DNA from 2 places in the Streptomyces sp. ATLC9 genome. Region 1 is predicted to be linked to the other one. Evidence: predicted binding sites of a transcription regulator. Region 1 holds the regulator's gene; the other holds the start of a gene.
What was found. The regulator HrcA, encoded in region 1, represses chaperone genes, less so after heat shock. The targets are predictions, from matches to a motif close to TTNGCACTCNGNNNNNCNGAGTGCNAA.

Region 1 (9,573 bases):
GTGGCCATGTTGGCGACGCCGCCGGGGCTCGACCCCATGCCCCGCGCCCAGGACTCGGTGCCGCGCACCGGTGCCGAGTCCAGACCAGTGAAGATGATGTCCAGGAAGACCGTCCCGGTCAGATAGACATCGCAGAGCGGGTCGTCGGGGGTGCGGAGCGAGGCGAGCGGGTCGAGCATGCGGCCAGTGTGCACGATCGGCGCGGAAGGCAGGCGACGGTTTGCGGACGGCCTCACCAGCGCGGTAGGGAAGGGGCCTCCCAGCACGGGTCGGCCCGGCGCATGGCCGCGGCGTCGTCCCGGTCGCGCATCGTGCCGTCGTCGGCCAGCCACCGGCGGTGGAGGGCGTCGAGGCGGTCGCGGTCGAGGGCGACGCCCAGACCGGGGGCGTCGGGGACGGTGACGGCGCCTTCGCGGAAGGCGATGCGCTCGGTGAGCACGTCCTCGGTCTGCCAGGGGTAGTGGGTGTCGCAGGCGTGCTCCAGACCGGGGACGGTGGCGGCGACGTGGGTCATGGCGGCGAGGCTGACGCCCAGGTGGGTGTTGGAGTGCATGGACACCCCGACGCCGAAGGCGCGGCAGACCGCGGCCAGTTGCTGGGTGTTGCGCAGCCCTCCCCAGTAGTGGTGGTCGCTGAGCAGCACCTGGACGGCGCCGGTGGTGAACGCCGCGGCGATCTCCGGGAAGGTGGTCACGCACATGTTGGTGGCCAGCGGCAGCCCCTCGGCCCGCGCGGCGACCTCGGCCATCGCGGGCGTGCCGGTGACCGGGTCCTCCAGGTACTCCAGCACGTCGCGCAGCTCCTCCACGACCTTCAGCGCGGTCTCCACCGACCAGGCGCCGTTGGGGTCCAGACGCAGAGGGCTGCCGGGGAACGCCTCGGCCAGCGCCCGGACGGCGGCGATCTCCTCCTCGGGCGGGAGGACCCCGCCCTTGAGCTTGAAGGACCCGAAGCCGTGCTCGGCCGCGAAGCGGCGGGCCTGGGCGACGATCCCGGCCGGATCGAGGGCCGCGCCCCAGTCGTCGCTCCCGCCCGCCGCGCCGCCAGGGTGGGCGGCCCAGCGGTAGAACAGGTAGGCGCTGTACTCGACCCGGTCGCGCACCTTCCCGCCGAGCAGGGCGTGCACGGGCATTCCCAGCGCCTTGCCGAGGGCGTCCAGACAGGCCACCTCGAAGCCGGAGGCGACGGACAGCCGCAGCTTGCCGGCGGTCTGGACGCCGCGCAGCCCTCCGACGTCCACCGAGCCGTCCGTCCGGTGGCCGTCCAGGGGGATCTCGCCGGCGAGGGTGAGCAGCCCGTTCAGACCGCTGACCGGGTGCCCGGGCAGTCTCCGGGCGAGGGAACGTGCCGATCCCAGGTACTCGGTGTCGCCGTAGGTCTCCCCCACCCCGGTGACGCCGCCGGCCGTGACCACCTCGACGATCAGGCGCGGTGTGTACGGCTGGTGGACGCCCTGGGTGTTGAGCAGGGGCGGGTCGGCGACGAGGACCGGGGTCAGGCGCACCTCGGCGACGGTCAGGTCCTTCATCGGCGACTCCTGTCGGGTCGGGACCGGTGGCGGCGGACGCCCTGGATCCCCGGACCCGCCCTCACCGGCTCGTTCTCCTATGTGAACCCTGTCCATGCGTGGGGACGGAGACTAGGGACGGCGGGGAGAGGCGTCAAGGGCGCCCGTACGTTTCCGGAAAGGGACGCGGTGGGGCGGGCGCGGAAGGGCGTACGCCGCGGGGCGCGGGCGGCGGCGGTCAGCGCCGTCGGGGCAGCGGCACCCGCATCAGGTCCTCGGCCACGGTCAGCTCCCCGGCGAACCCCGCCTCCCTGGCCTGGGCGGCGAACCGGGCCGGGTCGTCGTAACGCTGCGAGAAGTGCGTGAGCACCAGGTGCCGCACCCCCGCCCGCGCCGCGGCGGAGGCCGCCTGGCCCGCGGTGAGATGGCCGTACTCCTGCGCCAGGGCCTCCTCCTCGTCGAGGAAGGTCGCCTCGATGACCAGCATGTCGCAGCCCTCGGCCAGCGCGTGCACACCGTCGCACAGCCGGGTGTCCATCACGAAGGCGAAGCGCTGGCCGGGACGGGTCTCGCTCACCTCGTCCAGGGAGACCCCGCGCAGCTCCCCCTCGCGCTGGATGCGGCCGACGTCCGGGCCCGAGATGCCGCGGGCGGCGAGCCGCTCGGGCAGCATCCGGCGTCCGTCGGGCTCGACCAGGCGGTAGCCGTAGGACTCCACCGGATGGGACAGGCGCCGCGCCTGGAGCGTGTACGCGGCGGTGGCGGCCAGCGTGCCGTCCGCACCGACCGGCTCCTCGCGCAGTTCGGCCGTCTCGCGGTAGGCGGTGGCGTACCGCAGGCGGTCGAAGAAGCGCTGCCCGCTCGCCGGGTAGTGCGCCGTGACCGGGTGCGGCACCCGGTCGAGGTTGATGCGCTGGATGACCCCGGCCAGGCCCAGGCTGTGGTCGCCGTGGAAGTGGGTGACGCACAGCCGGGTGAGGTCGTGGGCGGCCACACCCGCGCGGAGCATCTGGCGCTGGGTGCCCTCGCCGGGGTCGAACAGCAGCGCCTCGCCGTCCCAGCGCAGAACGTAGCCGTTGTGGTTGCGCCGACGGGTGGGCACCTGGCTGGCGGTGCCCAGCACGACCAGTTCGCGTACGGACAACGGACTTATCCGGGGGGCCAGTTCAGGCCGCGTCCGCCCAGGACGTGGGCGTGCGCGTGCCAGACGGTCTGCCCGGCGCCCGCACCGGTGTTGAACACGATCCGGTAGCCGACGGTGGCGCCCCCGGGCGGGGCGATGTTCTCCTGCGCGGCGACCTCGCCCGCCGCGCGCAGCACGTCGGCGGCCAGCTGCGGGGCGGCGGCGGCCAGTGCGGCGGCGTCGGGGTGGTGCTCCTTGGGGATCACCAGCACATGGGTGGGCGCCTGCGGGTTGATGTCCCGGAAGGCGAGCGTGGTGTCGGTCTCGTGGACGATCGTCGCCGGGACGTCCCCCGCCACGATCTTGCAGAACAGGCAGTCCGCCTGCGGTTCCTCCGCCACGGTGGCGCCTCCCGCTGTGAGGTGGGTCGATCGGTGGTCACGCAGCGCCGATCGTACCCCGGCCGCGGCACGGGGGATCAGGGCCAACGGCCGGTGCGTCCCAGCAGCAGCGCCGCCGCCGCCGTGCCCGCCGTGGAGGTGCGCAGCACACTCGGGCCCAGCCGGTACGGGCGCGCGCCGGCCCGCTCGAACGCCTCCAGTTCCTCGGGGGCGACCCCGCCCTCCGGACCGACGACGAGCACCAGCTCACCCCTGGCCGGCAGCTCGGCGGTCGCCAGTGGGAGCGAGCCCTCCTCGTGGAGGACCGCGGCGAAGGCGGCGGACGACAGCAGCGGGAGCAGTTGCCGGGTGCCGGCCGGCTCGGCGACTTCCGGGAAACGCAGTCTGCGCGACTGCTTGCCGGCCTCGCGCGCGGTGGAACGCCACTTGCGCAGCGCCTTCTGCCCGCGCTCGCCCCGCCACTGCGTGACGCAGCGCGAGGCGGACCAGGGCACGATCGCGTCCACGCCCGTCTCCGTCATCGTCTCCACGGCCAGCTCGCCGCGGTCGCCCTTGGGCAGGGCCTGGACGACGGTGATCCGCGGGCACGGCTCCGGCTCGGTACGCACCTCGGTGACGGCGACCTCCAGCCGGTCCTTCCCCTCGACGGCCGTGACGGTGCCGAAGGCCCCGGTGCCCGCCCCGTCGGTGAGGACGACCTCCTCGCCAGCGCGCAGCCGCCGTACCGCGACGGCGTGCCGGCCCTCGGATCCCTCCAGCGCCAGCACGGCGCCGGGGGCGGCGCCGGCCAGGACGGCGCTCTCGGCCAGGAAGACGGGGGCGGTCACGCGGACCGCCGGGCGGGGCGCTCCGGCCGGGCGGCCGGGGTGATCAGCTCGGTGGGCATGACGGCATCCTGCCACGCCCTCCGGAGGCCGGCCGTCCCGCCCCACGGCCGCCTCAACGCCCGTTGAACGCATCCTTCAGCCGCGAGAACAACCCCTGCTGCCCCGGCTGGAACTGGCCCGTGGGCCGCTCCTCGCCGCGCAGTTTGGCCAGACGGCGCAGCAGCTCCTCCTGCTCCGGGTCCAGCTTGTTCGGCGTCTGGACCTCCACGTGGACGACCAGGTCGCCGCGGCCGCCGCCGCGCAGGTGCGTCACACCGCGCTGGTGGAGCGGGACCGACTGGCCGGACTGGGTGCCGGGCCGGATGTCGACCTCCTCCATGCCGTCCAGCGTCTCCAGCGGGACCTTGGTGCCCAGCGCCGCCGCCGTCATGGGGATGGTGACCGTGCAGTGCAGGTCGTCGCCGCGCCGCTGGAAGACCGGGTGTGGCACCTCGTGGATCTCGACGTACAGGTCGCCCGCCGGGCCGCCGCCCGGGCCGACCTCGCCCTCGCCGGCGAGCTGGATGCGGGTGCCGTTGTCGACGCCGGCCGGGATCTTCACCGTCAGGTTGCGCCGCGAGCGCACCCGGCCGTCGCCCGCGCACTCCGGGCAGGGAGTGGGCACGACCGTGCCGAAGCCCTGGCACTGCGGGCAGGGGCGCGAGGTCATGACCTGGCCCAGGAAGGACCGGGTGACCTGCGAGACCTCTCCGCGTCCGCGGCACATGTCGCACGTCTGCGCGGAGGTGCCCGGGGCGGCCCCCTCGCCGCTGCACGTGGTGCAGACGACCGCCGTGTCCACCTGGATGTCCTTGGTGGTGCCGAAGGCCGCCTCGTCCAGCTCGATGTCGAGCCGGATCATGGCGTCCTGGCCGCGCCGGGTGCGGGACCTCGGCCCGCGCTGGGAGGCGGCGCCGAAGAAGGCGTCCATGATGTCGGAGAAGTTGCCGAAGCCCCCGCCGAACCCGCCGCCCCGGCCCGCGCCGCCCGCGGGATCGCCGCCGAGGTCGTACATCTGCTTCTTCTGCGGGTCGGAGAGCACCTCGTAGGCGGTGTTGATCTCCTTGAACCGCTCCTGCGTCTTCGGATCCGGGTTGACGTCAGGGTGCAGTTCGCGCGCGAGCCTGCGGAAGGCCTTCTTGATCTCGTCCTGCGAGGCATCGCGCTGCACGCCCAGGACCGCGTAGTAGTCGGTTGCCACTTACGACTCCGCGAGAATCTGTCCGACGTAACGTGCCACTGCGCGTACCGCTCCCATCGTTCCGGGGTAGTCCATGCGGGTCGGCCCGACCACACCGAGCTTGGCGACCGCCTCGTCTCCCGAACCGTAACCGACCGAGACGACCGACGTGGAGGTCAGTCCCTCGTGAACGTTCTCATGGCCGATTCGCACCGTCATGCCCGGGTCCTTCGCCTCACCCAGCAGCTTGAGCAGGACGACCTGCTCCTCCAGAGCTTCCAGCACCGGCCGGATGGTCAGCGGGAAGTCGTGCACGAAGCGGGTGAGATTGGCGGTGCCGCCGATCATCAGCCGCTCCTCGGTCTCCTCCACCAGTGTCTCCAGGAGGGTGGCGAGCACCGTCGAGACCGTGCCGCGGTCCTCGGAGTCGAAGGACTCCGGCAGGTCCTGCACCAGCCCGGGCACCTCGGAGAAGCGCTCGCCGACGACCCGGCTGTTGAGCCGGGCGCGCAGATCGGCCAGGGACGACTCGGAGACGGGCGCCGGGCAGTCCACCACCCGCTGCTCGACCCGCCCGGTGTCCGTGATCAGTACGAGCATCAGACGCGCGGGGGCCAGGAGCAGCAGTTCGACGTGGCGGACGGTCGAGCGGGTCAGCGAGGGGTACTGGACGACGGCGACCTGCCGGGTGAGCTGGGCCAGCAGCCGCACGGTGCGGCTGACGACGTCGTCGAGGTCGACGGCGTCCTCCAGGAAGCTCTGGATCGCCCGGCGCTCCGGCTTGGACAGCGGCTTGACGCCCGCCAGCCTGTCGACGAACAGGCGGTAGCCCTTGTCTGTGGGCACACGGCCGGCGCTGGTGTGCGGCTGGGCGATGTACCCCTCGTCCTCCAGGGCCGCCATGTCGTTGCGCACGGTGGCCGGGGAGACCTGGAGGTTGTGCCGCTCGGTCAGCGCCTTGGAACCCACCGGCTCCTGCGTGCCCACGTAGTCCTGGACGATGGCGCGCAGGACTTCGAGTCTGCGTTCACTGAGCATCTGGGCACACCTCCCGTCCGGCCGTCTCGTCCCTGGCACTCTCAACCGGTGAGTGCCAGTCACCCTGTGCCAGTGTAGGGCCGGTGACCACGGCCAGGGCAAGGGCGGGCGCCGACCGGAAGGGCGATCCGCACCACATCCCGGCGGGCACCGCCCGCGTGATGGCGCTAGCGTCGCGGTGTGGAGACCGATTGGGAAGAGCTGTCGCCCGGAGTCGTACGCCGCCGCATGCCCGGCTGGGACGAGACGGTCGGGGCCGTCGCGGGCGGGACCGGGGTACTGGTGGTCGACACGGGCGCGACGCTGGGTGACGGCGCGCGCGTCCGGCGGTACCTGCACGATCGCTTCGGGCTGCCGGTGACCCACGTGGCGCTGACTCATCCGCACTTCGACCACGTCCTGGGCGCCTCGGCCTTCGCCGGGGTGGAGGTCTACGGGGCGGTGGGGATCGAGGACCTGCTGGTCCACTCGAAGGACGAGTTGCGCCAGGACGCCGTGCGGCACGGCGTGGACCCGCGGGAGGCGGCCGAGGCGGTCGACGTGCTCGTCCACCCGCACCACCGGGTGGCCGGCGAGCTGACCGTCCGGCTGGGCGGCCGGGAGGCGCTCCTGGCCAACGTCGGTCCGGCGCACACCGCCCACGACCTGGCCGTCGTGGTCCCCGGCGTGCCGGGCGGGCCGGACGTGGTCTTCTGCGGTGACCTGGTGGAGGAGTCCGGCGAGCCGCAGGCGGGGCCGGACTCCCACCCCGTCCACTGGCCGGCCGCGCTGGACCGGCTGCTCGCCCTGGGCGGCGAGGACGCGCGGTACGTGCCGGGCCACGGGGCGGTGGTGGACGCCGCCTTCGTCCGCGCCCAGCGCGACGCGCTGGCGGAGCGCTTCGGCACGGTGTGACGGACGCCGCGGCGGGTTCCGCGGAGGGGCCCCGTCCCAGGTTTCACGGTGGGGATCACGTAACACAATGACCGCATGCGCAGCAGACGGTACGGCCCCGACCTGACCCCTCCGTGGAAGCGGACCTCCGGCGGCCACGGGCCCGCGCCCGAGGTGCCCGCCGAGCCGGATCTGGTGGTGGAGGAGGTCACGACCGGCTTCTGCGGGGCAGTGGTGCGCTGCGAGAGGACGGCGCAGGGTTTCACCGTCACGCTGGAGGACCGCTTCGGCAAGTGCCGGGTCTTCCCGATGGAGCCGCGCGGCTTCCTGCTGGAGGGCAGGGCCGTCACCCTCGTCCGGCCGCGGGCGGTGGCCCCGCCCGCTCCGGTGGCGCCCCTGCGCACGCCCTCGGGGTCGGTGGCGGTGCCGGGCGCCCGCGCGCGGGTGGCGCGGGCGGGGCGCATCTACGTCGAGGGGCGCCACGACGCGGAGCTGGTGGAGAAGGTCTGGGGCGACGATCTGCGGATCGAGGGCGTGGTCGTGGAGTACCTGGAGGGCGTGGACGGCCTCCAGGCGGTCGTGGAGGCCTTCGGCCCCACTCCCGAGGCCCGGCTGGGGGTGCTGGTGGACCATCTGGTGCCCGGTTCCAAGGAGTCCCGGATCGCCGCCGAGGTCACCGGTGAGAACGTGCTGGTCGTCGGCCACCCGTACATCGATGTCTGGGAGGCGGTGAAGCCGTCCGCGCTGGGCATCGGCGCATGGCCCCGGGTGCCGCGCGGCCGGGACTGGAAGACGGGGGTGTGCCGGGCGCTGGGCTGGCCGGAGAACACCGGCGCGGCGTGGAAGCGGATCCTGGGGAGCGTGCGCGACTACACGGATCTGGAGCCGGGGCTGCTCGGCCCGGTCGAGCGGCTGATCGACCACGTCACGGTGGGCGGGCCGGCGGGCGGACCGGCCGGTCCCTGAGCCTTCGGGGGCGGGGACCGGTCCGGGCCGGGTGTGGGACGGGTGCGGGACAATGGGCCCCATGCCTTCCGCACTGCCCGACGGCGAGCCCGTCCCCGCCGACGGTTCCCTCCCCGCGCACGCCCTGGCCGGCGCGGCGCGGCGCCCCCTCGGCTTCTACCTGCACGTGCCCTACTGCGCGACGCGCTGCGGCTACTGCGACTTCAACACCTACACCGCGAGCGAGCTGCGCGGCTCCGGCGGCGCGCTCGCCTCGCGGGAGAACTACGCGGAGACGCTGGCCGAGGAGGTGCGGCTGGCGCGCAAGGTCCTCGGCGACGACCCCCGGCCGGTGGAGACGGTCTTCGTCGGCGGCGGCACCCCCACCCTGCTGCCCGCCGCCGGCCTGGGGCGGATGCTGGCCGTGGTCCGTGAGGAGTTCGGGCTGGCGGAAGGCGCCGAGGTCACCACGGAGGCCAATCCGGAGTCCGTCGGCCCGGCCTACCTGGCCGAGCTGCGCGAGGCGGGCTTCAACCGGATCTCCTTCGGCATGCAGAGTGCCCGGCGCCACGTGCTGTCCGTGCTGGACCGCACCCACACCCCCGGCCGCCCCGAGGCGTGCGTGGCCGAGGCCCGCGCGGCGGGCTTCGAGCACGTCAACCTGGACCTGATCTACGGCACCCCGGGCGAGAGCGACGACGACTGGCGGGCCTCGCTGGAGGCCGCTCTCGGTGCCGGCCCCGACCACGTCTCGGCGTACGCGCTGATCGTGGAGGAGGGCACGCGGCTTGCCTCCCGCATCCGGCGCGGCGAGGTGCCGGTGACGGACGACGACGTGCACGCCGACCGCTACCTGATCGCCGAGGAGATGCTGTCGGCGGCCGGTCTCGACTGGTACGAGGTGTCCAACTGGGCGTCGGCGGAGGCCGCCCGCTGCCGCCACAACGAGCTGTACTGGACGGGCGCCGACTGGTGGGGGGCCGGTCCGGGGGCGCACAGCCACGTCGGCGGAGTGCGCTGGTGGAACGCCAAGCACCCCGGCGCGTACGCCCAGGCGCTCGCCGAGGGCCGTTCACCGGGTGTGGGCCGCGAGGTGCTGGACGACGGGGACCGGCGCGTGGAGCGCGTCCTGCTGGAGCTGCGGCTGGTGGACGGCGTACCGCTGGGCGTCCTGGCCCCGGCCGGGGCCCGCGCCGCCGAGCGGGCGCTGGCGGACGGGCTGCTGCGCGCGGAGGCGTACGAGCGCGGGCGCGCGGCCCTGACCCTGCGTGGCCGCCTGCTGGCCGACGCGGTGGTCCGCGACCTGGTGGACTAGCGGCGTCCTCGCCCCACCGCGCGGAGCCGGGTCGCGCGGACCGCGCCGGAGCCTCCGCGGGGGGGCTCCTGCCGCCGCGCCGTTCCGGCGCCAACCCCCTTTCCCCCGGGGGCAGTTGGGTTACGTTGTGCGACGACCACCGCTGTGATCCGTGACAGGAGGGCCCCTCCCGTGAGCGACCACCCGCCCGCACCCGAACCGCAGGCGCCGCCCGTGATCGACACCACGGTGTCGCACGTGGCGCGGATCTGGAACTACTGGCTGGGAGGGAAGGACAACTACGAGGTCGACCGCGCGGTCGGAGACCAGATCACGGCGATCCTCC
Region 2 (9,573 bases), on a different contig from region 1:
TCTCACGGCCGGCGCGCACCAGCAGCACAGTGCCCGCCGTCTGCTCCAGGACCTTCATCTGCTGGCTGACGGCGGGCTGCGTGCAGCCCAGCGCGCGGGCGGCGGCCGAGAGCGAACCGGTACGGGCCACCGCGCGCAGCACACGGAGATGGCGGGCCTCGATCACTCCTCCACCATAAGCAGTCCCTGGCCCGCGGCCCGGTACCCGTTCACGTCCTCGAAGGCGCCCTTCCGCCCTGCGCGGCGTCCGGCGGCCCGCGCTTCACGGCGACGACCGGGCGGTGTACGCCTTCACCCGGGAGCACCTGAACGGCTGGGAGGAGGCGCTGGAGCACACCGGGAAGTACGCCTCCTGACGCATCCGGCACGCGGTCCCCCGGCCCCGGCCGGATAGCGTGCCCGTATGACGACTGCACTGATCACAGGGGCCACGGCCGGCATCGGCGCCGCCTTCGCCCGGCGGCTGGCACGCGACGGGCACAACGTGGTGCTGGTCGCCCGGGACACCGAGCGGCTGCGCCGGCACGCCACCGAGCTGCACGACCGGCACGGCGTCGAGGCGTCCATAATCACCGCCGACCTGGCCACCGACGAGGGCATCACGGCCGTCGGGGAACGGCTCGGCGACCGGAAGCACCCGGTGGACCTGCTGGTCAACAACGCCGGATTCGGCAACAGGGGCCGCTATCTGGAGGTGCCGATGGCGGACGAGCTGCGCATGCTCAAGGTGCACTGCGAGGCCGTGCTGCGGCTGACCTCGGCCGCCGCGGAGAGCATGCGCGAGCGGGGCCGGGGCGGCATCGTCAACGTGGCCTCGGTGGCGGCCTTCGTGCCGCGCGGCACCTACGGCGCGTCCAAGGCGTGGGTCGTGCAGTTCACCCAGGGCGCGGCCCGGGACCTGGGGGCGTCGGGGGTGCGGCTGATGGCGCTGTGCCCGGGTTTCGTGCGCACCGAGTTCCACCGGCGCGCGGGGATGTCGGCACAGAGCGTGCCGGGCTGGATGTGGCTGAACGCCGACCGGGTGGTGGACGCCGCGCTGGAGGACCTGGCCAGGGGGAAGACGCTGTCCGTCCCGGACCCGCGCTACAAGGCGCTGCTGGGCCTGGCCCGGCTCGCGCCGCGCGGTCTGGTCTCGCGCGCCTCCTCCACCACCGGGCGCTTCAGTCCGAGGTGAGGCGGGCACTGCCGCCCTTACGGCCGCCCCGGTCCTCGCCCCGGCCCCCGTTACCGTCCCGCACGCGGAAGCGACGAGGCCCGGCCCCCTGTGGGCCGGGGAGCCGGGCCTCGTCGTACCGGCGGGCGGTGCCGCGGGAGCCCGTGCCTCAGTGGGCGTGACCGTGGCCGGCGGCCTCCGGCTCCTCCTCGGCCGGCTTCTCGACGACCAGGGTCTCGGTCGTCAGCAGCAGCGACGCGATGGAGGCGGCGTTCTCCAGGGCGGAGCGGGTGACCTTGACCGGGTCGATGACGCCGGCCTTGACCAGGTCGACGTACTCGCCGGTCGCGGCGTTGAAGCCGTGGCCCTTCTCCAGCTCGGCGACCTTGGAGGTGATGACGTAGCCCTCCAGGCCGGCGTTCTCGGCGATCCAGCGCATCGGCTCGACCAGGGACCGGCGGACGACCGCGACACCGGTGGCCTCGTCGCCCTCCTTGCCCAGGCTGTCGCCCAGCACCTTGGAGGCGTGGACCAGCGCGGAGCCGCCACCGGAGACGATGCCCTCCTCGACCGCGGCGCGGGTCGCGGAGATGGCGTCCTCCAGACGGTGCTTCTTCTCCTTGAGCTCGACCTCGGTGGCCGCGCCCACGCGGATCACGCACACGCCGCCGGCCAGCTTCGCGAGGCGCTCCTGGAGCTTCTCGCGGTCCCAGTCGGAGTCGGTGGTCTCGATCTCGGCCTTGATCTGCGCGACACGGCCCTGCACGTCGTCGGCCTTGCCGCCGCCGTCGACGATGGTGGTGTCGTCCTTGGTGACGGTCACGCGGCGGGCGGTACCCAGCACGTCCAGACCGGCCTGGTCGAGCTTGAGGCCGACCTCCTCGGCGATGACGGTGGCGCCGGTCAGCGTCGCCATGTCGCCGAGCATCGCCTTGCGGCGGTCTCCGAAGCCCGGGGCCTTGACGGCCACCGCGTTGAAGGTGCCGCGGATCTTGTTGACCACCAGCGTGGAGAGGGCCTCGCCCTCGACGTCCTCGGCGATGATCAGCAGCGGCTTGGAGCTGTTGGTCTGGATGACCTTCTCCAGCAGGGGCAGCAGGTCCTGGATGGAGGAGATCTTGCCCTGGTGGATCAGGATGTACGGGTCGTCGAGGACGGCCTCCATGCGCTCCTGGTCGGTGACCATGTAGGGCGACAGGTAGCCCTTGTCGAAGGCCATGCCCTCGGTGAAGTCCAGCTCCAGACCGAAGGTGTTGGACTCCTCGACGGTGATGACGCCGTCCTTGCCGACCTTGTCCATCGCCTCGGCGATCAGCTCGCCGACCTGCTTGTCCTGGGCGGACAGCGCGGCCACGGCGGCGATGTCGGACTTCTCGTCGATCGGGCGCGCGGTGGCCAGCAGGTCGTCGGAGACGGCCTTGACCGCGGCGTCGATGCCCTTCTTCAGGGCGGCCGGGGAGGCGCCGGCGGCGACGTTGCGCAGGCCCTCGCGGACCAGCGCCTGGGCCAGCACGGTGGCGGTGGTGGTGCCGTCACCCGCGATGTCGTTGGTCTTGGTCGCCACCTCCTTCACGAGCTGGGCGCCCAGGTTCTCGTACGGGTCCTCGACCTCGACCTCGCGGGCGATGGTGACGCCGTCGTTGGTGATGGTCGGGGCGCCGAACTTCTTGTCGATGACGACGTTGCGGCCCCTGGGGCCGATCGTCACCTTCACGGTGTCGGCGAGCTTGTTGACACCGCGCTCGAGGGCGCGACGGGCGTCCTCGTCGAACTTCAGGATCTTCGCCATGGTTGCTTGGGTCCTCTCGGAGTCCTCGTCAAAGGAACCGCGCCCCGGCCCCGGACGTCTCGGACGCGGGTACCAGGGCGCGGATCACAGGCAGTCTTCGCGGTGCTTACTTCTCGATGATCGCGAGAACGTCGCGCGCCGAGAGGACGAGGTACTCCTCGTTGTTGTACTTCACCTCGGTGCCGCCGTACTTGCTGTACAGCACGGTGTCGCCGACCTTGACGTCGAGCGGCAGGCGGTTGCCGTCCTCGAAGCGGCCCGGACCGACGGCGAGGACGGTGCCCTCCTGGGGCTTCTCCTTCGCGGTGTCCGGGATGACCAGGCCGGAAGCCGTGGTCTGCTCGGCGTCGAGCGGCTGGACCACGATGCGGTCCTCGAGCGGCTTGATGGCAACCTTGGAGCTGGTGGCGGTCGTCACGATCCGACCTCCCCCTTCGGAGATCTCGGCGGGGTTTGGATGTCTGGGGTGGCGACCTGGTAGATCCGTCGTCGCGGGTGCCGGATCTGCCCGTCGCTTGAGTTGGCACTCTCCATGGGGGAGTGCCAAAGCTGAGACTATGACGGTGTTAGCACTCAGTCAACTGGAGTGCCAGCGCACGGCGCGTTGCGCGCCGGTACGCCGGTACGCTGACCCCGTACCGCGTCACAGGCGCCCGCCCGTCAAGGAGTACCGCCGATGACCGCAGAGCCCCTGCCCGACTGGTTTCACCCGCCGCCCGGCGGCTGGACCGCCGACGACCCGGACCGGCTGCCGCCGGACGCCCCGCGCTTCGAGCTGACCGCGTTGTACCGCGCGCCGCGGTGACGGGCCGGTGAGGTGAGCACCAACCCGGCCCTCGGCGACCCCCTCTCCGCCTTCCAGCGCCTGCTGACCGACGAGGGGCAGGCCCTGCTGGCGGAGCTTCGGTCCTACGACCCCGGGCGGGAGCTGGCCGTCGCCACCCGGCTGCGCCGCGACCACCCGGCCGGGCTGGTCTCGGCGGCCATCGCCCAGGCCCGGCTGCGGCAGCGGGCGGCGGCGAAGTTCGGGGCCGACGACGCGGCGCGGATGTACTTCACCCCCGACGGCGTGGAGCAGGCCACCCGCGCGAGCGTGGCCGCGTACCGCGCCGGCCGCTTCGCCGCCCTCGGGGTGCGGCGGCTGGCCGACCTGTGCTGCGGCAACGGCGGTGACGCCATCGCGCTGGCCCGCGCCGGGATCGAGGTCCTGGCCGTCGACCGCTCCCCGCTGGCCTGCGCCGTCGCCCGCGCCAACGCCGGGGCGCTGGGCCTGTCCGACCGCATCGAGGTGCGCTGCGCGGACGTGACGGAGGTGGACGCGTCCGGCTTCGACGCCGTCTTCGCCGATCCGGCCCGCCGCGGCGGACGCGGCCGGATCTTCGACCCCGAGGCGTACTCGCCACCGCTTTCCCGGGCGGTGGAGGCCGCCCGGCGCGCCCCGCTCGCCGCGCTGAAGGTGGCCCCCGGCATCCCGCACGAGGCGGTACCGGAGGGCGCGGCGGCGGAGTGGATCTCCGACGGCGGGGACGTGAAGGAGGCCGTGCTGTGGTTCGGCGCCGCCTCGCGCGGGGCGCCCCGGGTACGCGCCACCCTGCTGCCCGGCCCCCGCGTCCTGGACTCCGCCGGCCTGCCGGATCCCCCCTGCGGCCCCGTCGGCCGCTATCTGTACGAGCCGGACGGCGCGGTGATCCGGGCGCACCTGGTCGCGGAGGTGGCCGGACTGGTCGGCGGACGCCTGGTCGACCCGACCATCGCCTACGTCACCTCCGACGAACACCGCCCGACGCCGTACGCGACCGCGTACGAGATCACCGACACCCTCCCCTTCAACGTCAAGCGGCTGAAGGCGCTGCTGCGCGAGCGCGGCGTCGGGACGCTGACGGTCAAGAAGCGCGGCTCGGCGGTCGAACCGGAGGAGTTGCGCCGGAAGGTGAAGCCGTCCGGCCCGCATTCGGCCACGGTCCTCCTCACCCGCGCCGCGGGCGCCCCGACGATGCTCCTGGGCCACCCGCTCCGCTGACGGGGACACCCGTACGGGTGACGGTCACGCGTTCCGGTCCGGGTGGCGCACGGGCCGGCGAACAATCGCTCGCGGGGCACCCGGTGCGGCGTAGCCTGACATCAGCGACACGGGGGGACAGCCATGGCCGCCGATCCCATCACCGAACCGGTGAACGGGCCGCAGGACCCCATCGATCTGCTGATCGCGTTCGAAAAGGCCGCAGACGCGCCGATTCGGGCCGAGTACGCCGGGGGGACGGTGATCGTGGCACCGCAGCCCGACGACCACCACAACGACGCCGCGACCGAGTTCTGCCTCCAGCTGCGCTCGGCCGGTTTCCGGCTGGCCGGCATCGGACCGGAGTACCGCGGCTACGCCGCCGCCGGGGTACCGGTCTACGTGCTGGTCCACCGGCAGGAGAACAAGGCGTACGCCTTCTCCGACCCGGTGCGGGAGGAGGACCCGGCCGAGGCCCGCTACGCGACACGGGTCGAGGCGGATCCCGGCCGCCCCCTCCCCCTGCCCGGCCCTACCCGGCGCTGGACACCGCCCCGCTGCTGGAGGGCTGAGGCCGCGCGGCCGGTCAGGACACGTCGGCGTCCGCGCTCTCGAAGCGCCAGCGGTGGACCGGGCGGTGGAGCAACTCCCGCGGCGGTGAGGGGAGTTCGGGGAGGTCGGCGTCGTAGGGCGCGTCCCACCAGGTGATGACCAGGACGCGGTCGGCCGGGGCGGTGAAGGTCTCGCGGCGCGGGGGCGCGGGGGCGAGCGCCTGGGCGCGGGTCCACTCCAGCAGTTCGGCGCCGCGGCCGTCCGCCGCGCGGGCCTCCCACATCAGGGCGACGGTCATGAGTAGAGGTTCTCCGCGCTCGTCTCGTGTACGTGGTCGTGGGCGTGCCCGTGCGAGGCGCCCGGGACGTGCGGTTCGGTGACCGGCAGGGAGGAGTCGGCCGACAGGTCCCAGTCGGAGGGGGCCCGGTCGCGGGCGACCATCTCGGCGCCCAGGGCCGCGACCATCGCGCCGTTGTCGGTGCACAGCTTCGGGCGCGGCACCCGCAGAGTGATGCCGGCCGCCTCGCAGCGCGCCCGGGCCATCGCGCGCAGCCGCGAGTTGGCCGCGACGCCGCCGCCGATCATCAGGTGTTCCACCCCCTCCTCCCGGCAGGCGCGCACCGCCTTGCGGGTCAGCACGTCGGTGACCGCCTCCTGGAAGGAGGCGGCGACGTCGGCGACCGGCACCTCCTCGCCCGCGCTCCGCTTCGCCTCGATCCATCGGGCGACGGCGGTCTTCAGACCGGAGAAGGAGAAGTCGTAGGGCGCGTCGCGCGGTCCGGTCAGCCCGCGCGGGAAGGCGATGGCGTCCGGGTCGCCCTCGCGGGCGTAGCGGTCGATGACGGGCCCGCCGGGGAAGCCGAGGTTCAGCACCCGGGCGACCTTGTCGAACGCCTCGCCCGCCGCGTCGTCGATGGTGGCGCCCAGCGGGCGCACGTCGGAGGTGATGTCGGAGGACAGCAGCAGCGAGGAGTGGCCGCCGGAGACCAGCAGCGCCATGGTCGGCTCGGGCAGCGCGCCGTGTTCGAGCTGGTCGACGCAGATGTGCGAGGCGAGGTGGTTGACGCCGTACAGCGGTTTGCCCAGCGCGTACGCGTACGCCTTGGCCGCCGAGACGCCCACCAGCAGCGCGCCGGCCAGGCCGGGGCCGGCGGTGACGGCGACGCCGTCGAGGTCGCTCGCGGCGACGCCGGCGTCCTTCAGGGCGCGCCGGATGGTGGGGATCATCGCCTCCAGATGGGCGCGGCTGGCGACCTCGGGCACCACGCCGCCGTACCGGGCGTGCTCGTCCACGCTGGAGGCCACCGCGTCGGCGAGCAGCGTGTGCCCGCGCACGATGCCCACGCCGGTCTCGTCGCAGGAGGTCTCGATGCCGAGGACCAGGGGTTCGTCAGCCATGGGTCGTCGTTCCTTGGTGTTCCGTCGCGGTGTCGGGGGCGGGGTCCGGGGCGGGGTCCGGGGCGGGGTCCCGCTCGGGGCCCGGCACGGGGCCGGCCGGGCGGCGCATCACGAGGGCGTCCACGTTCCCGGGCTGGTAGTAGCCGCGGCGCAGGCCGACGGTCTCGAAGCCGAAGCGCTCGTACAGGCGCCGGGCACGGTCGTTGTCCACCCGGACCTCCAGCAGGACCTCGTGGCACCCGAAGTCGGTGGCGGCGGCGAGCAGCGCGGTGAGCAGCCGGGCGCCGAGCCCGGTGCCCCAGTGGTCGCGGGCGGCGGCGATCGTCTGGACGTCCCCGGTGCCGCCCGCGGCGGCGAGTCCGCCGTAGCCGACGACGCGGCCCGCGCCGTCCTCGGCCAGGAGGTAGCGGCGGATGGCGTGCGGGCCGCGTGCGCGGGCGAGTTCGGACCAGAACAGGGCGGGCGACCAGGCGTCGTGGGGGAACAGCTCCCGTTCCAGTTCCAGCACCGGTTCGATGTCCCACCAGCGCATCTCGCGCAGGGCGGGCCGCTCGGCGGGCGCGGTCACCGGGGCGTGACCACCTTGTAGTTGGCCGGCACCCGCGCGTCCGGGCGCCGCAGGTACAGCGGCAGCGGCGGCAGGAAGCCCCCGGCCTCCCCGCCGCTACCGCTCCCGCCGTCACCGGAGCCGGCCGCGAGCCGCTCGGCCGCCAGCGCCGCCAGCGCGGCCGCCGAGACGTGCTCGGGCAGGTCGTCGCGTACGCCGGTGAAGATGTCCGCGTACAGCCGGGCCCCCATGCCCACCGCGGGGACGCCGGCGACCAGCTCGGCGATGTCGGCCGGGCGGTCCACGGCCGGGTCCCCGAGGCGGGTGCGGGCGTCGGAGTAGCGCGCCCAGTACACCTCCTTGCGGCGGGCGTCGGTGGCGACGACGAAGGGGCCCTCCAGTCCGGCCTCCCCGGCGGCGTGGGCGATGCCGTCCAGCGTGCACAGGCCGTGGACGGGGATGCCGCGGGCGGCTCCGACGGTCGTCGCCGTCATCAGGCCGACCCGCAGGCCGGTGTACGGGCCGGGACCGACGCCGACGACGATGCCGGTCACATCGCCGAGCGCGGCGCCGGCCTCGGCCAGGACGCGGTCGACGGCCGGGAGCAGCAGTTCGCCGTGGCGGCGGGCGTCCACCTCGTCGGCGGCTGCGAGGGTCCTCGTCCCGTCGTGCAGGGCGACGGTGACGGCGGGGGTTGCGGTATCCAGAGCGAGCAGGAGCACGCTCTCAGCCTACGGCGCGCCGCGGGCCGCCGGTGCCCGCCCGCGGTACGGCGGCCGCTACCGACTGCTACCGTCGGACCTACGATCACACCGGTCCGCCGGAGCTCCGGCACGGGGCCGGGACCGGCGGGGAAGCGGCGATTACCGGAGGCGGGCGAGACGGTGGCACGGAGCAGCGCGGGTACGTTCGTGGCCGGGCTGACCGCGGCGGCGCTCGCCGTCGTCGGCTTCCTGGCCTACCAGGCGTCCGCCGCGCAGGACCGGCACGGGCCCCCCGGCGAACGCGGGGCCGCCGCGTCGGCCTCCCCCTCCCCGGGCGCCGCGCGGAAGGACGCCGGGGCCGGCGAGGACCGCGGGAAGCCGAAGGAGCGCGAGGAGCCCGCACCGCCGGCCGGCTCCGGCGCCGGTGAGCGCGTCGTGTACTCCCTGCGCGGCGACCGGGTCTGGCTGGTGGGCGCGAACGAGCGGGTCACCCGGACCTACCGCGTCGTCCCCGGTGCGGTGGACCCGCTGCCGGGCGAGTACACGGTGAGCGAGAGCGGCCGCACCGAGCGCGTCACCGGGTCCGACGGGGTACCCGTCGCCCATGTGGTGCTGTTCACCCAGGTGGAGGGGGTCGTGGTGGGCTTCAGTGCCGCCGTGGACGGCTCGCTGCCCGAGGGGCCGCCGAAGGAGGGCACGGGCGGCATCCGCTCCGAGGCCGCGGACGGCGAGGCGATGTGGCGGTTCGCCACGGCCGGTACGGAGGTCGTCGTCGTTCCCTGATCCCCCGCGGCCCCGCACGCGCCGGGAGGCCCCGCTCCGCCGGATCCGCATCCACGTTTGCCCTCCTCCGATTCGAACAGATGGGGAACAGGCGGACGGGCGCTGGAGAAGGGGCGGTGGCATGACACCGGGGACGGACATGACGGCGGACAGGAACAGCGGCGGGCGGCGGTCCGGGGACGCCGGGGACCGGGCGGCGCGGGCCGCCCGGCGGGCGGACGAGTCGGCCCGGGAGGCCCGGGAGGAGCGCCGGGAGACCGAGAAGGAGCGGGCCGACCGGCGGTGGACGGAGCTGCTGCAGGAGGTCAGGGTCGCCCAGATGGGCATCCAGATCCTGCTCGGCTTCCTGCTGAGTGTCGCCTTCACCGAGCGGTTCACCGAACTGGGGCCCGTGGACCGCAACATCTACGTCGTCACCGTCGTCCTCGGCTCGGCCGCGACCGGCACGCTGATCGCCCCGGTGGCCCTGCACCGCTTCGTCACCGGCCACCGGATGAAGCCGCAGACGGTGGAGTGGGCCGCCCGCCTCACCGTCACCGGGCTGGTCCTGCTGCTGTGCACGGTCACCTGCGCACTGCTGCTGATCCTGCGCGTGGTGCTGGACAACGGCATGGCCTGGTGGATCGTCGGCGCGCTGTTCATGTGGTT

Region 2: groES (co-chaperone GroES) is a predicted target of HrcA. The motif match lies at 3,509-3,535, and genes of this name have one in related genera.

The regions. Positions count from the first base shown of each region.
Region 1 is NZ_JBXUOY010000025.1:19,946-29,518, forward strand. Features, by position in the region: gene AC2CJA_RS04905 (PfkB family carbohydrate kinase) at 1-179, opposite strand, end outside; gene AC2CJA_RS04910 (glucarate dehydratase family protein) at 233-1,528, opposite strand; gene AC2CJA_RS04915 (ribonuclease Z) at 1,746-2,651, opposite strand; gene AC2CJA_RS04920 (histidine triad nucleotide-binding protein) at 2,657-3,031, opposite strand; gene AC2CJA_RS04925 (16S rRNA (uracil(1498)-N(3))-methyltransferase) at 3,109-3,858, opposite strand; gene dnaJ (molecular chaperone DnaJ) at 3,971-5,098, opposite strand; gene hrcA (heat-inducible transcriptional repressor HrcA) at 5,099-6,115, opposite strand; gene AC2CJA_RS04940 (MBL fold metallo-hydrolase) at 6,344-7,009, shown strand; gene AC2CJA_RS04945 (DUF3097 domain-containing protein) at 7,085-7,954, shown strand; gene hemW (radical SAM family heme chaperone HemW) at 8,016-9,248, shown strand; gene AC2CJA_RS04955 (SAM-dependent methyltransferase) at 9,420-9,573, shown strand, end outside.
Region 2 is NZ_JBXUOY010000069.1:7,912-17,484, forward strand. Features, by position in the region: gene AC2CJA_RS10430 (LysR family transcriptional regulator) at 1-166, opposite strand, end outside; gene AC2CJA_RS10435 (SDR family NAD(P)-dependent oxidoreductase) at 404-1,174, shown strand; gene groL (chaperonin GroEL) at 1,323-2,942, opposite strand; gene groES (co-chaperone GroES) at 3,049-3,360, opposite strand; gene AC2CJA_RS10450 (hypothetical protein) at 3,619-3,747, shown strand; gene AC2CJA_RS10455 (class I SAM-dependent methyltransferase) at 3,760-4,962, shown strand; gene AC2CJA_RS10460 (hypothetical protein) at 5,528-5,791, opposite strand; gene tsaD (tRNA (adenosine(37)-N6)-threonylcarbamoyltransferase complex transferase subunit TsaD) at 5,788-6,891, opposite strand; gene rimI (ribosomal protein S18-alanine N-acetyltransferase) at 6,884-7,423, opposite strand; gene tsaB (tRNA (adenosine(37)-N6)-threonylcarbamoyltransferase complex dimerization subunit type 1 TsaB) at 7,456-8,160, opposite strand; gene AC2CJA_RS10480 (hypothetical protein) at 8,323-8,925, shown strand; gene AC2CJA_RS10485 (DUF6328 family protein) at 9,047-9,573, shown strand, end outside.